One region of the Ruegeria sp. CI5 genome, then DNA from elsewhere that is predicted to be linked to it. Evidence: riboswitches for the same ligand, from Rfam matches in the RefSeq annotation. Region 1 holds a riboswitch; each other region holds the start of a gene.
The links. Region 1 has a riboswitch for cobalamin ahead of ACR0BA_RS13995 (DUF1636 family protein). Riboswitches for the same ligand answer to the same signal wherever they lie in the genome.
Positions count from the first base shown of each region.

Region 1 (3,200 bases):
GACCGAGGTTCAGAAGATCGTTGTACATGTCGCTCATGCTGGCTTTGGGCTTGTCGCCGATATGGATGCAGCTTTCAGTCAGTTCGTAGACTTTGATTCCGAAAGGTTCGAGCGTCTCTGGCGTCACCTCGCCACCCACTTTCATCCCGTAGTTCCAGCCCGCGAAATAGAAATCGGCATCTGCGCCGACCAGCACCTCTTTGCTGGGATACTTGGCCGACAGCTCGGGCAGCTGCTGCACTCCGGCGCGCATGTCCTCGTCCAACGTCTTCCAGCCGGAAATGCCGGTATATCCCACCATTCGGTCGGCCAGGCCCAGCACCAGCATCATTTCCGTCAGGTTCACGTCGTTCGAGATCGCCGCCTTGGGCGGTTCGTCAAAGGTGACGGTTCGATTGCAACTTTGCACGGTGGTTTCCGCGATCGCGGTATTGGCGGCCAAAGCCAAGCCCAGGACTAGGGTGGTCGGTTTCATTCCAAGCTTCCTTCTGGTTGGGGATTGGGGAGTTGATAGGTCAGGTGAGGTTTGTGACTGAGGCTGAGTTGCTCTTGCCGGGCGGTGACATCGAACGTGTCAGAGACCAGCCTGTCACTCAGCACTGTCTGGGTTGGGCCAAAGCCGCAGGGTCGACCGTTCTTCAGAATCAGAACACGGTCGCAGACATCGGCGGCCAGGTTCAGATCGTGCAGCGAGGTGACGATCGTCAGGTCGAGGTCCCGGATCAGCCGCAACACCTCTAGCTGGTTGCGGATGTCCAGGTGGTTGGTAGGCTCGTCCAGCACAAGAATCCGGGGCTCTTGGGCAAGGGCGCGGGCGACCATCACACGCTGACGCTCGCCGCCGGACAGAGTGGCCAGCCCACGGTCGGCAAACCCGTGCAGATCCATTCGGTGAAGCGCGGACTCGATGATCTGGTGGTCACGACTGCCGGGCGTGGACAGGCCTAACCGGTGCGGCACACGTCCCAACGCCACGACGTCGCGCACGGTCAGCGCGAAATCCGAGGGCTGCTCCTGCAGCACGGCGGCAACCTGACGCGCCAGCGCCCGGGGGGCCATTCTTTTGACGGACACGCCGTCCACCAGAATGTCGCCCGAGGACGGACGGTGATAGCCGTAGATCATCCGCAGAAGGGTTGTCTTGCCGGCACCGTTCGGCCCCACAACCCCCATGACCTGCCCGCGCATCAGCGCAAAACTGGTCTCGTGCAGCACCAACGGCGCTCGTTTTCGCGGCGCCCAGGTGACGGTATCCACCGACAGCAAAGGCGCGCTCATGAGGCGCAATCCGCATTTTCCGAAGACGCAGCCATCGCGGCTGGAATGCGGGCCAGCGTCGCGTGGCGAAGCCCGGCCGGGCGGTCGACCGAGCTGCACCATCCATCGCGCAACTGCTGGTACAGCCGGGCGAATTCCACCAATGCCCCGGTCTCTTCAGACGTCAGGCCGCCAAACAGGTAAGATGCCTTGCCCGGCGCGTGATAGGCGACGGTACAAGGTCGGGTGCACCCGGCCATGCAGGCCGCACCGGAAACGTCAAAACCTGCCAAACCGTCGTCTTCGGCCAGCGCGGCGCGCAATCGTCCGATCAGGTCAGGCCCGGGGCGTACGGCTGCGCTCTTGGGTCGGCAAGATAGGCAAACCGTGATGTGATGTGTTGATTGTCGGTTCATTTCGCCCTCCGCGAAATCGCGGGGCGGAAAGGGAACCAGTCATGTCAGCGGCGTAAGCCGAAAATGCCATCTTGGCCTCCTTCCGGGACACCCCGCCCGGGTTGAGTTGCGTTTGATGATGGCAGGTCTCCTGACTCGCGGTGTATGGCTTGCCCCGCCTTCCCAGACCTATCGGCCCAGTGGCATCCGGGGGTCGCACACCGCCTACAGTTGCGGGGGCAGTCACGGAGTTGGCGTCAGAACGGCGCCGCACCGTATTCCCTTTTACCCGACCGCCGAAACGATCGGGAACCATCAGCGCAAATCTCATCCATGAGTCGGGTTGCACTGTCAACGACGTTCTGGGCGGGTGCGTAATGGAGGTATCCAGGCGACCCTTCGGCACCACCTGAGCGACAGACCGGGCCGCGAATCACGTCGTTTTGACCAACTGGATTAAGATAGCTCGGAAGGTCCCGAAACACGGCGGCGCAAGCGGGCCGACTGCCAAGCCTCCGTGAGCGGCCTCGCCTTTTCCCTTTGAATGCAGAAGCCTATCGTTGGCAAGCGTACAAAATTTACGCGCGGAAAAATCATTGATTTATCCTGTGATTGATTCAAACATACGAATTCGACACAACTTTAGCTTTACCTCCGTTGTTGTCGCTGTCGCCCGTTTCGTCGGGCCCTTCCGACTGCTGGAGTGAGTGCTGGCGGTCGGAAGGCATTTTACGAAGATCAGCGTTGGGAGGACGCAGTGCCGGGATTAAATTTACGAACCCTTCCGCGAAAGTTCGCACCGGCTTTTGCCCGTGATTTCATCACGTCAGCACGCTTTGTTCACGGTCCCGGGGATCGGCAGGATATCTGTCTGCCAGCCATGTCATTGGCCGCAAAATCGGGGACCGCTTAGACGTGAGCACGCAAAAAGGACCACCTATTCCACAAGCATCAGCGAACCCAAGAGGAGAAGAAAATGATTAACAAAGTTATGATGATTTCAGGCGCGACGTGTTTCGTACTGCTAGCGGCGTGTGACGACACCAGCACGTCAAGCGCACCTGCCGAACTGACCCCCGCCCAACAGGCGTGTCTGCGAGACGTGGCCAAAACAACAAACAATTCGCAAGTGGTCGTGCTCTCATCCGCGTTCAGCGAGGCTGGAACACAAGTTACCGTTGGGGTTGGAGAGGATCGGGCTCCGTGGAATTGTATTGCCTACAGTGATGGCGCGACAGCTGGTATCGAGTTCCTCGGCGACGAAGGCGCGTTGTGACCGGTTTGATGCGTAGCCGAAATCAGCTGCGCAGCACTGGCTTGATACGCTGAGGTCCGGCTTGGTCTGCAGAATAACCATCATCGCGTTCGCGACCCTTTACCTGTTGGCGTTGTTTGCGTTTGTGACGGGCACTTTTGGCTGGTTTGGACAGGAACGAGACCCATTGTCCGGCGTATTCCTTTTGCCGCTGGGTCTGCCTTGGGTCCTTGCGGTGGACCTTTTCTCAGAGTCGGCCAAACCGTGGCTCGCGGCGATTGCACCGGTGCTCA
Region 1 is NZ_JBQFQN010000004.1:248,289-251,488, forward strand. Features, by position in the region: gene ACR0BA_RS13985 (ABC transporter substrate-binding protein) at 1-475, opposite strand, end outside; gene ACR0BA_RS13990 (ABC transporter ATP-binding protein) at 472-1,278, opposite strand; gene ACR0BA_RS13995 (DUF1636 family protein) at 1,275-1,673, opposite strand; cobalamin riboswitch at 1,777-1,984, opposite strand; gene ACR0BA_RS14000 (hypothetical protein) at 2,629-2,928, shown strand.

Region 2 (3,200 bases), on a different contig from region 1:
GGGCAGGTCTGGGATGTGCATCCAGTTGCCATAAAGCCGCGCCAGCTTGACGCCGTTCACATAGACATGCGCATGGCCTTCGCCGGGCTTGTCCGTCAATGAGGCATTCTCAGGCGAGAAGCGGAAGTTTTTTGGCATCACATGCAGGTTCCAACCCGCCATCGGGTCGGGGGTGACGGCGATCTCCAGCCCCGGCGCGTCCGGTCCGGCGGGCAGGTTGATGGCGGTGCTATGGTCATGGGCCATGGCCTCGACGTGGTGGCCGCCATGTTGAGCGGGGTCGGAATGGTCGTGGCCGTCGAAGGTGACGCCGTTGGCTGCAGCCAGCACGAACCCGGCACCCCCGCCAAAGACCAGACCGATCGCAAAAAGAGCAAGCGAGCGTGTCATCTTGTTTCCTTGAAAAGCAAATGACCCGCCGGTTGGGCGCCGGCGGGTCGTGGGATTTTGGGGATCAGGCCGCGGCTTCGACGCGCTTGCCCTCGCTTTGCCAGAAATACCCGGCAAACGAACCCAGCAGCACCCAGGCCACAAGGCCGACGCCAAAGGCGCGTGCTGCGAACAGGGCCCCGATCTCGGTCGGAACCGGCCCGGTGAACACGTCGGGTTCCGGCGCGCCGATCAGGTGCGGGGCCATCAACAGCACGGCCGCAACCAGATAGCTGACGATGTTGCCACCAAAGGCGACCAGCCACATGGCCACACCAGCAGCCGCGACGGTTGCCCACCACCAGATCTGCCGCGCAAACACATCGGCTGCGGCAACGCCCGGAACCTCGGGGGCCAGGGTGAAGCCCGGCGCCAGGTGAAAGGCGATGAAACCGGCAAGGCCCCACAGCACGCCCGTGCGCCCGTCAACCGGGTGGCCCTGGGCTTCGGCCAGCGACATCAGGGCGACCAGAACCAGCGCATAGCCGGTATAGGTCAGCATGGTGAACACCACGCTCAGCCCGTCGCGGGTCAGGTCCGAGAACATGCCCGGCAGTTCGGGATGGGCCGAGACGGCTTCGGCTCCGAAATGCACCAACTCTCCGGATTCATACAGTTCAGCATGCAGCAACACAGGCTGCACGAATACCAACTGCAGCAGGGCGACGATCAACCCGGCTGCAGCACCAGCGAACAACGCGCTGGTCAGAATGCGACTGAACATTGTTTAGTGGCAGGGGAAGCCGGTTGCGTGGCGCACGTCATGGGCGGCGTCATGCAGCGCCGATGCCTGAACGTGACCGGCCAGGGTGATGATCCCCAGGCCCAGGGCTGCCGCGAACACTGCCGAAAGAATGCCAGCGCGTGCCGTTGATGCGGTTTGCGTTTGTGTCGTCATTTTCTGTCCTCCTGTGCCGCCGCACCCGACGGCCGGTGTTTCATTGTTCGCCTGGCAGGTCTCCTGGCTTGCGGGTCAGCGCCTCTGTTCGCCTTCCCCCCGAACGGATCGGGAGTGGCTGGTTGAACAGGGCTCACCGCTTACAGTCGCGGGGGCGGCTTTGGATTTGACCTGCGCGCAGGCCGCACCAAATTCCCTCTTAGCATCCGGATGTCTCCGGCAGGACCAGACCCGTCCATTTAGACGTGAATGCCGCTGTGGCGCAATCGCCATTTGCGACCTTTCGCATCAATTCCCGCGCTTTTTCAGAATGTAGATGTCCATGATCCACCCGTGCCGGGCGCGGGCCTCGGCGCGGGTGCGGAGAATCTCGTCGGCCACATCCGCCAGCGGACCTTTGATCAGGATCTGCTCGGGCATACCCACGTACGCCCCCCACCAGATGTCAAAATCGGCCATGTCCAAAGTCTGGAACGAACATTCGCCATCGAGCATCACCGCAACCGTATCCGCAGCGCTGGGCCAGCCCTCGTCGCGGATGCGTCGGCCTGTAGTGACCAGATAGGGCGCGCCGATCTCGTTGATCGGCATGGCATGGGCCGCCGTCAGCGCCTGCAGCGCCGTGATGCCGGGGATCACCGTCGTGTTCGGCTGCGGGTCCAGCCGCGCCGCGATTCGCAGCGAGCTGTCATAGAGCGACGGGTCGCCCCAGATCAGCAGGGCGACGGTGCGCGCCTCGGGGTGACGGGCCATCGCCTCATGCCAGCGCAGGGCGATTGAGTCGTGCCATTCATCCACGCCGCGCAGGTAGCCATCCTGCGACCGGCGCTCGGGGATGTCGAAATAGGCGATTTGGGGCGGTGTGTCGGTGACCTTGCGGATGATTTCCTCGCGCACCCCGGCCAGATCGGCCTTGTTGGCGCCCTTGCGCGGGATCAGGATCAGATCGGCCGTGCGGATCGCCTGCGCGCCCTGAAAGGTCACGTGGTCCGGGTTGCCGGTGCCGATCCCGATCAAGACCAGATCAATCATCGTCGCTCTCCGCCAGCGGACCATATAGGATCAGCGCCGGCGCGGTACCGATCTCGGAGCCCAGGCGCTCGGCCAAGGCACCGACGGTGGACCGGTGCAGCGATTGCTCTGGCGTCGAGACCGACTCGGCCATCAGCGCGGGGGTATCCAGAGGCAGCCCATGCGCGTGCAGCGCGCCGGCTAGCAGTGGAAAGGTGCGCTTGCCCATGAACACCACCGTCGTCGCACCCGGGTCGGCCAGCGCGGGCAGGTTCAAGTCCTCGGGAAGCTTCCCGCTGACATCGTGGCCGGTGACGAACTGCACGCGCCGCGCGGTCAGCCGCCGGGTCAGCGGGATGCCCGCCGCCGCGGCGGCGGCAATGGCCGAGGGGATGCCCGGTATGATCTCGTACGCGATGCCGGCAGCGCGCAGGGCCACCAGTTCCTCCTCGAGCCGCCCGAACAGGCCGCCATCGCCCGACTTCAGCCGCACGATCCGTTGGCCGGTCTGGGCGTATTCCACCAGCAGGCGGCTGACATGGTCCTGCTTGGGCGAGGGCCGCCCGGCGCGCTTGCCCACGCCCACAAGGTCGGCGTCCTTGCGCGCATGGCTCAGGATCGGCCCGCTGCTGAGATCGTCGAACAGAACCGCGTCGGCCTTCTGCAGCCGGTCCACGGCCTTGAGTGTCAACAACTCCGGGTCGCCGGGGCCGGACCCGATGAAGGAAACGAAACCGCTCATGCGCTGGCCTCTGCGATCAGATGGAAGAAAGTACCGGTGACATGTCCGCGGCGCGATCCGGTCTGCGGGCCTTCGGCACCTTCGGCGTCAAAAACCCGCGCCAGGGGCGCATCGGGCTGC
Region 2 is NZ_JBQFQN010000001.1:88,919-92,118, forward strand. Features, by position in the region: gene ACR0BA_RS00400 (hypothetical protein) at 1-390, opposite strand, end outside; gene ACR0BA_RS00405 (CbtA family protein) at 455-1,153, opposite strand; gene ACR0BA_RS00410 (CbtB domain-containing protein) at 1,157-1,327, opposite strand; cobalamin riboswitch at 1,364-1,572, opposite strand; gene cobF (precorrin-6A synthase (deacetylating)) at 1,616-2,359, opposite strand; gene cobA (uroporphyrinogen-III C-methyltransferase) at 2,352-3,080, opposite strand; gene ACR0BA_RS00425 (cobyrinic acid a,c-diamide synthase CobB) at 3,077-3,200, opposite strand, start outside.
Region 2: another riboswitch for cobalamin. It lies ahead of ACR0BA_RS00410 (CbtB domain-containing protein); the one in region 1 lies ahead of ACR0BA_RS13995 (DUF1636 family protein).

Region 3 (3,200 bases), on a different contig from region 1:
CATCTCCATCCAGATCTTGCCGCGGGTGACCTCGGGCAGCATCTGCTGCATCACCGCGTCCGAGGCAGCGGGTGACGGCAGGCAGGTGATGACCGCATCGCAATCGCGCATCATCTGGGCCGGGCTTTCACCGGCTTTTGCTCCCTTGGCGGCGAACTCCGCCACAAGATCGGGGTTCAAGTCGTGTACCGTCAGGTCGATACCGTTGCGCAGCAGCGACCCCGACAGCTTGCCCCCCACATTGCCCAAACCGATGAAACCGACCTTCATGTTCTGCCCTCCCGCAGGCGCAATTTCGTTGGCACGAGTATTTCCGTTGCCCATCGACAAAAGAAACGAATAATAAGTCAATCTAAATGCAAAATATTTTGGTGCTGAATGGACCGCCTGCCCAATCCGGCCTGGCTTCGCAGCTTCGAAGCCGCCGCCCGCCATCTGAGTTTCACCACCGCCGCGCAGGAACTGGGCCTGACCCAGACGGCGGTGTCGCTGCATATCCGCTCGCTCGAGGCGGACCTCGGGCAGCCGCTTTTTGCCCGCAACGCCCGACACCTGTCGCTGACCGAGCTGGGCCAGTCCTATGCGCTGACCGTGCGCCGGGCGCTGTCGGATATTGCGCTGTCCACCAACAGCTTGTTCGGCCCCGCCTCGCGGCAGGCGCTGACCATCCGGGCGGCGATATCGACGATGACCTACTGGATCGCGGCCGAGCTGCCCGCGTTCAGCGCCCAGCACCCCGAGATCCCGGTGCGGCTGGTGTCACATATCTGGAACGACTCGGCCGCGCCTGCGGATGTGGACGTGGAAATCCGGCTGGGCTATGGCGACTGGCCCGGAGTTGCGGCCGAACAGCTGTGCTCGGAACGGCTGGTGCCCGTCTGCCGGGCGCAGGACCCGGCGCCAGACCTGCAAAACGGCCCGTTGATTCACATTCTGGGGTATGAGGACAACTGGTCGCGGTACTTCGAGGCCACGGGCACCGACCTGCCCGACCGCCCCGCGCGTAATTCGGCGGATACGACCGTCACGGCGCTGCAACTGGTGATGGCCGGCGCTGGCTATGCCACCGTTCTGGAGCGGTTCGCGCGCAACGCCATCGCCCAGGGCGCGCCGATCCGGGTTGCGGGGCCGGCGATTCCCTTTGCCCAGTCGCATTATCTGATCCGCAGCGTCAGCGCGGCGCCTCCGTCCATCCCTGCCCAGTTGTTCCTGGCCTGGCTGCGCGACCGGCTGGCCGGCGATGCCGCGGATTGATCCCGGCAAGTCGCTTTTTCGATCCGACGCGAGGCACTTGGCCCCGCGCGCTTGACAACCCCCCTGCCCGTGCCGCATGTCGCTTGCGTTGGTGTCTGTGCAAGCAGATGAAAAGGGAATGCGTCAGCGGTTTTCCGTCAAACGCAGCCGCCCCCGCGACCGTGACCGGAGAGGGTGCCCAAATGCCACTGGCTGCTGGCCGGGAAGGCGGGACATCCGACAGAGCGCCGCTCTGACATCCGCAAGCCGGGAGACCTGCCAACGCCCGAAGACAAACCGGACGGGGTGTTCCGGTGTCGGGCCCATGTCCGCAACGTGGCCCGCGCATACCCCGTCCCCCGACAACCGAGTGAGGGGGGATGAGAGACGTGACCGAGACCACACCAGTTGAACTGCTGGTCTGCACCACCTGCCGACGCGGGCTACCCATCGAGGATGACGCCCAGCGCCCCGGCACGCTGCTGCACAAGGCACTGGCAGCCGCCGACCTGCCCGCGGGCATCACCCTGAAGCCGGTCGAATGCCTGTCGAACTGCGATCAGGGCTGCTCTATCGTTCTGCGCGGCGGGCCGTCGCGCTGGACCTTCGTCTATGAAAACCTGAACGAATCCGACCATGTCGAGATCATCGTCGAAGGCGCCACCAAATATTTGGCCGCCGATGATGGCCTTGTGAAATGGCGCGACCGCCCTGAACATTTCCGCAAGAACTGCGCCGCCCGCATTCCCCCGATTGGAGCCTGAGCATGAGCACCCTCGAAAAACTTCCCGTCACCGTCATCACCGGCTTTCTCGGCTCGGGCAAGACCACGCTGATCCGCCATCTGATGCAAAACCCGCAGGGCAAGCGGCTGGCCGTGGTGGTCAACGAATTCGGCGATGTAGGCGTCGATGGCGAAATCCTGAAAAGCTGCGCCATCCCCGACTGCCCGGCGGAAAACATCATGGAACTGGCCAATGGCTGCATCTGCTGCACCGTGGCCGATGACTTCATCCCCACGATCGAGGCGCTGATGGCGCTCGACCCGCGCCCCGATCACATCCTGATCGAAACCAGCGGTCTGGCCCTGCCGAAACCGCTGCTCAAGGCGTTCGACTGGCCCGACATCCGTTCCAAGATCACCGTGGACGGCGTGATCGCTCTGGCCGATGCCGAGGCCGTGGCCGCAGGCCGCTTCGCCCCGAATGTCGCGGCGGTGGGTGCCCAGCGCATGGCCGATGACTCGATCGACCACGAAACGCCCCTGTCCGAGGTGTTCGAGGATCAGATCTCGTGCGCCGACATCATCCTGCTGACCAAGCCTGACCTGGCCGGCCCCGAAGGCGTGGCCAAGGCGCGCGAGATCATCGCCGCCGAGGCGCCCCGCCCCCTGCCCGTGGTCGAAGTGGCCGAGGGTGCGGTGGACGTGCGCGTGGTGCTGGGGCTGGAGGCCGCAGCCGAGGACGACATGGACGCCCGCCCCTCGCATCACGATGGCCATGACGACCACGAACATGACGATTTCGAAAGCATTGTGGTCGAGTTGCCAGAACAGACCGACCCGGCGCAGCTGGTCGCCAATATCGAGCGTCTGGCGAACGAGCTGAACATCCTGCGGGTCAAGGGCTATGCCGCCGTTCAGGGCAAGCCGATGCGCCTGCTGGTCCAGGCGGTCGGCGCGCGGGTGCGGCACCAGTATGACCGCCCGTGGAAACCCGAGGAAGAGCGCCGCTCGCGCCTTGTGGTCATCGCCGAGCATGACGACATCGACGAGGCCGCGATCCGCGGCATCCTGACGGGCGTCACCGAGGCCGCCGAGTAAGCACCGATGCACGTCGTCTTCCGCGAAAGCCACGGGCTCGAAGAAACCGAGACCCCGACCGATCTGGGCCAGAGCCCGGCGGATCTGGTGGTGCTGTCCTTTTCGGACAGCGATCTGGGTGCTTTCGCGGCCGGCTGGCATCGCG
Region 3 is NZ_JBQFQN010000001.1:102,762-105,961, reverse strand. Features, by position in the region: gene ACR0BA_RS00490 (NAD(P)-dependent oxidoreductase) at 1-270, opposite strand, end outside; gene ACR0BA_RS00485 (LysR family transcriptional regulator) at 379-1,254, shown strand; cobalamin riboswitch at 1,327-1,531, shown strand; gene ACR0BA_RS00480 (DUF1636 family protein) at 1,614-1,997, shown strand; gene cobW (cobalamin biosynthesis protein CobW) at 2,000-3,055, shown strand; gene cobN (cobaltochelatase subunit CobN) at 3,062-3,200, shown strand, end outside.
Region 3: another riboswitch for cobalamin. It lies ahead of ACR0BA_RS00480 (DUF1636 family protein); the one in region 1 lies ahead of ACR0BA_RS13995 (DUF1636 family protein).

Region 4 (3,200 bases), on a different contig from region 1:
CCATCTGCTGGCCGCGGGTGCGTTCATCGGGCGATACGGTGGGATCTTCGGCTGCGTCGGGGGTGATCTTTACCACCGAGACCCAATGCGTGATTTCGGCCAGATCGCGCAACACCGCCAGCGGGTCGGCGCCCTCGGCATATTGCGCGCCCAGTTCGGTCAGGGCCCCGGCCGCATCGCCGCGCAGGATCATGTCCATCAGGTCCAGCACGCGGCCCCGGTCGGCCAGTCCCAGCATCGCGCGCACCTGGTCGGCGGTGGTTTCGCCGGCACCATGGCTGATTGCCTGATCCAGCAGCGAGGTCGCATCCCGGGCCGAGCCTTCGGCGGCGCGGGTGATCAGTGCCAGCGCGTCATCCGAGATTTCCGCGCCCTCGGCGGTGGCGATCTTGCGCAGCAGGCCGATCATCACTTCGGGCTCGATCCGGCGCAGGTCGAACCGTTGGCAGCGCGACAGCACGGTGACCGGAACCTTGCGGATCTCGGTCGTGGCGAAGATGAATTTCACATGCTCGGGCGGTTCCTCCAGCGTTTTCAACAGCGCGTTGAAGGCGCTGGTCGACAGCATGTGGACTTCGTCGATGATGTAGATCTTGTACCGCGCGCTGGCGGCGCGATAGCGCACGCTGTCGATGATCTCTCGGATGTCGTTCACGCCGGTGCGGCTGGCGGCGTCCATTTCCAGCACGTCCACATGGCGACCTTCCATGATGGCCACGCAATGCTCGCACTGGCCGCAGGGTTCGGTCGTTGGGCCGCCATTGCCGTCGGGTCCGATGCAGTTCATGCCCTTGGCGATGATCCGGGCCGTGGTCGTCTTGCCGGTGCCGCGGATGCCGGTCATGATGAAGGCCTGCGCGATCCGGTCCGCCTCGAACGCGTTTTTCAGCGTGCGCACCATGGCATCCTGACCGACCAGGTCGGCAAAGGTTTCCGGGCGGTATTTTCGGGCGAGAACCTGATAGGCGGGGCTGGACTGTGTGGTCATGTCTGCTCTGACGGATTCGTACTGACGATGCAGGGTAGAGTTCCAGGTGCCCCGCGTCCACAGCACCGGTGCAGGTTTTTCGCTTTGGCGAGCGCGCGGTGTGAGGCATACTGCGCGGATCAAGTTCAATCAGCCAGTTTCGGGGGGAACGTCTGATGACAAATCTTGTGGTTCATGCATTGCAGGTGGGCGGCGGTACGCTGGCCCTGACCTCGGTTCCCGGCGGTGGCGGCGACTATGAGGGAGACCTGGACCTGATTTCAGCCTGGGCGCCGGGGCTGGTGATTTCGATGACAACCCTTGCCGAACTGGTTTCTGTGGGTGCGGGCGAATTGGGCTGTGACATTCATCGGCGCGCCTGTCGGTGGGCGCATCTTCCGGTCGCCGACTTCTCGGCGCCGTCGACCGAGATATCCGGCCGATGGCCCGAAGTCAGCGCCGCCGCCCGCCATGCGCTGTCGGGCGGCGGGCGGGTACTGGTCCACTGCCGGGGCGGTTGTGGGCGGTCTGGCATGGTTGTTCTGCGCTTGATGATCGAGAGCGGCGAGCAGCCGGAACAGGCCCTGAAACGCCTGCGGGCCGTACGCCCCTGCGCGGTTGAGACTGATGCTCAGATGGACTGGGCCGTCGCCCCAGCGCGCGAGGCACTGGCGACCTGACATTCAGGCGGTTGCGCGGAACTCGCGCTCGGCCCTGACCACGGGCATGATCGCCGTGGCCTGCAGCATCGCACAGGGTCGATCACTGATGACCTGCGCAGGCAGGGCGTCGCTCTGGTCGTCAAACAGCATGTCGGCGTAGGTATCAAGGCAGCCGGACGGTGTGTCGGCGGCCGCTCCGCAATACACGCGGATCCGTTCGGGACGTGCATCGAACCGCGCCGTGCAGCCATGTTCGCAATGGGCCAGTTCGCTGCTGCCTTCCACTTGGAAGTCGGGGGATGTTGCCGCCTGCGCCGTCGCCATTGCCTGCGCGATGGCCCGTGCCATGCGCGCCAGTGCCGGGCAGCTCTTTCCGGTGCGCTGGCAGATTGTTGCCGCGAATTCATGGGTATCGGTCTTCCAAATCATGTTGCGCCCTCCGCGCGCTGGGCGGGGTGGATTTGGACAGACGCCGGTTTCAAGGCCAGACCCTGCCCGGACACCCCGTCCGAGTTTCGGTTTCACGTTTGATGGCAGGTCTCCTGACTTGCGGGTCTTTGCTTTGCCGACCTTCCCAACCTTGCGGTCAGTGGTTTTTCGGCATCGCTCTCCGCCTACAGTTGCGGGGGCAGTCGCGGCCTTGGTCCGCTCCGGAGTTCCGGGTTGGACCGCACCGTGTTCCCTTTTCATCCCGGACCGAAACGGCACGGGAACCATCCCCTCATCGCTAGCGGTGTACCCGGGATCGAGTCAAGACGGTTTCAGCCCGGTTGCCGGAGTGAGTCCCAAGGGAACAGATCAGGCAGTCTGCGCAGCACATTCGAATCCCTGCGGGCACGGGCCAATTGCCAGCCGCCCTGCATTACGATGAACAGGGTGTCCGCAGCATTTTCAGGGTCGGAAACTCCGAACCGCGCGGCGTGATTTCGAACTTCGATGATCCAGCTTTCATACAGACGGTCGGCATGTTCCCGAAACGCGCGGTTGTCGGGGCTTTCGAAAAGGGTGGCGGCGATCGGGCAGGTCTCCCATTGGACCGAGGTGTCGAACAGCTTCGCGATTTTGTGGCACAGAGTGGTGACCCCGTCGCGAAAATCCGCGGCGTCGTTGAATGCCGCAGCGATCATGCTCAACATCCCGTCCGAGGCCCAACTGGCCGCCGCCAGGGCCAGATCCGGCTTGCCCTTTGGAAAATGGTGATAAAGCGAACCCTTGGGGGCTTGCGCTTCGGCCAGCAATTCCGCCAGACCGACACCGTTATAGCCCGAGCGCTGGAACAGTCGGGCGGCAGTCACGATCAGGCGATCTTTGGTGTTTGGTGGACGTTGGGTCATGCAGGCCAAATATTGACAGGCCTAGACCAATTGGTCCAGACACAAAGTATTAGACCGATCGGTCCAGAGTGTTTGGAGGCAAAGATGTTGGATTCGCAGCACGCGGTTGACGTGGAAGACTTTAAGTTTCCGTCGGGCCAGACCCAGCTGGCGGCGCGGCTTTACACTCCGGCGGTCGAGCCGCAAACCGTTGTTGTGCTGAACGGCGCAACAGGAGTGCCACGTGACTACTATCAG
Region 4 is NZ_JBQFQN010000003.1:50,342-53,541, reverse strand. Features, by position in the region: gene ACR0BA_RS10935 (DNA polymerase III subunit gamma/tau) at 1-988, opposite strand, end outside; gene ACR0BA_RS10930 (protein-tyrosine phosphatase family protein) at 1,144-1,647, shown strand; gene ACR0BA_RS10925 (hypothetical protein) at 1,651-2,058, opposite strand; cobalamin riboswitch at 2,145-2,360, opposite strand; gene ACR0BA_RS10920 (TetR/AcrR family transcriptional regulator) at 2,391-2,924, opposite strand; gene ACR0BA_RS10915 (alpha/beta hydrolase family protein) at 3,048-3,200, shown strand, end outside.
Region 4: another riboswitch for cobalamin. It lies ahead of ACR0BA_RS10925 (hypothetical protein); the one in region 1 lies ahead of ACR0BA_RS13995 (DUF1636 family protein).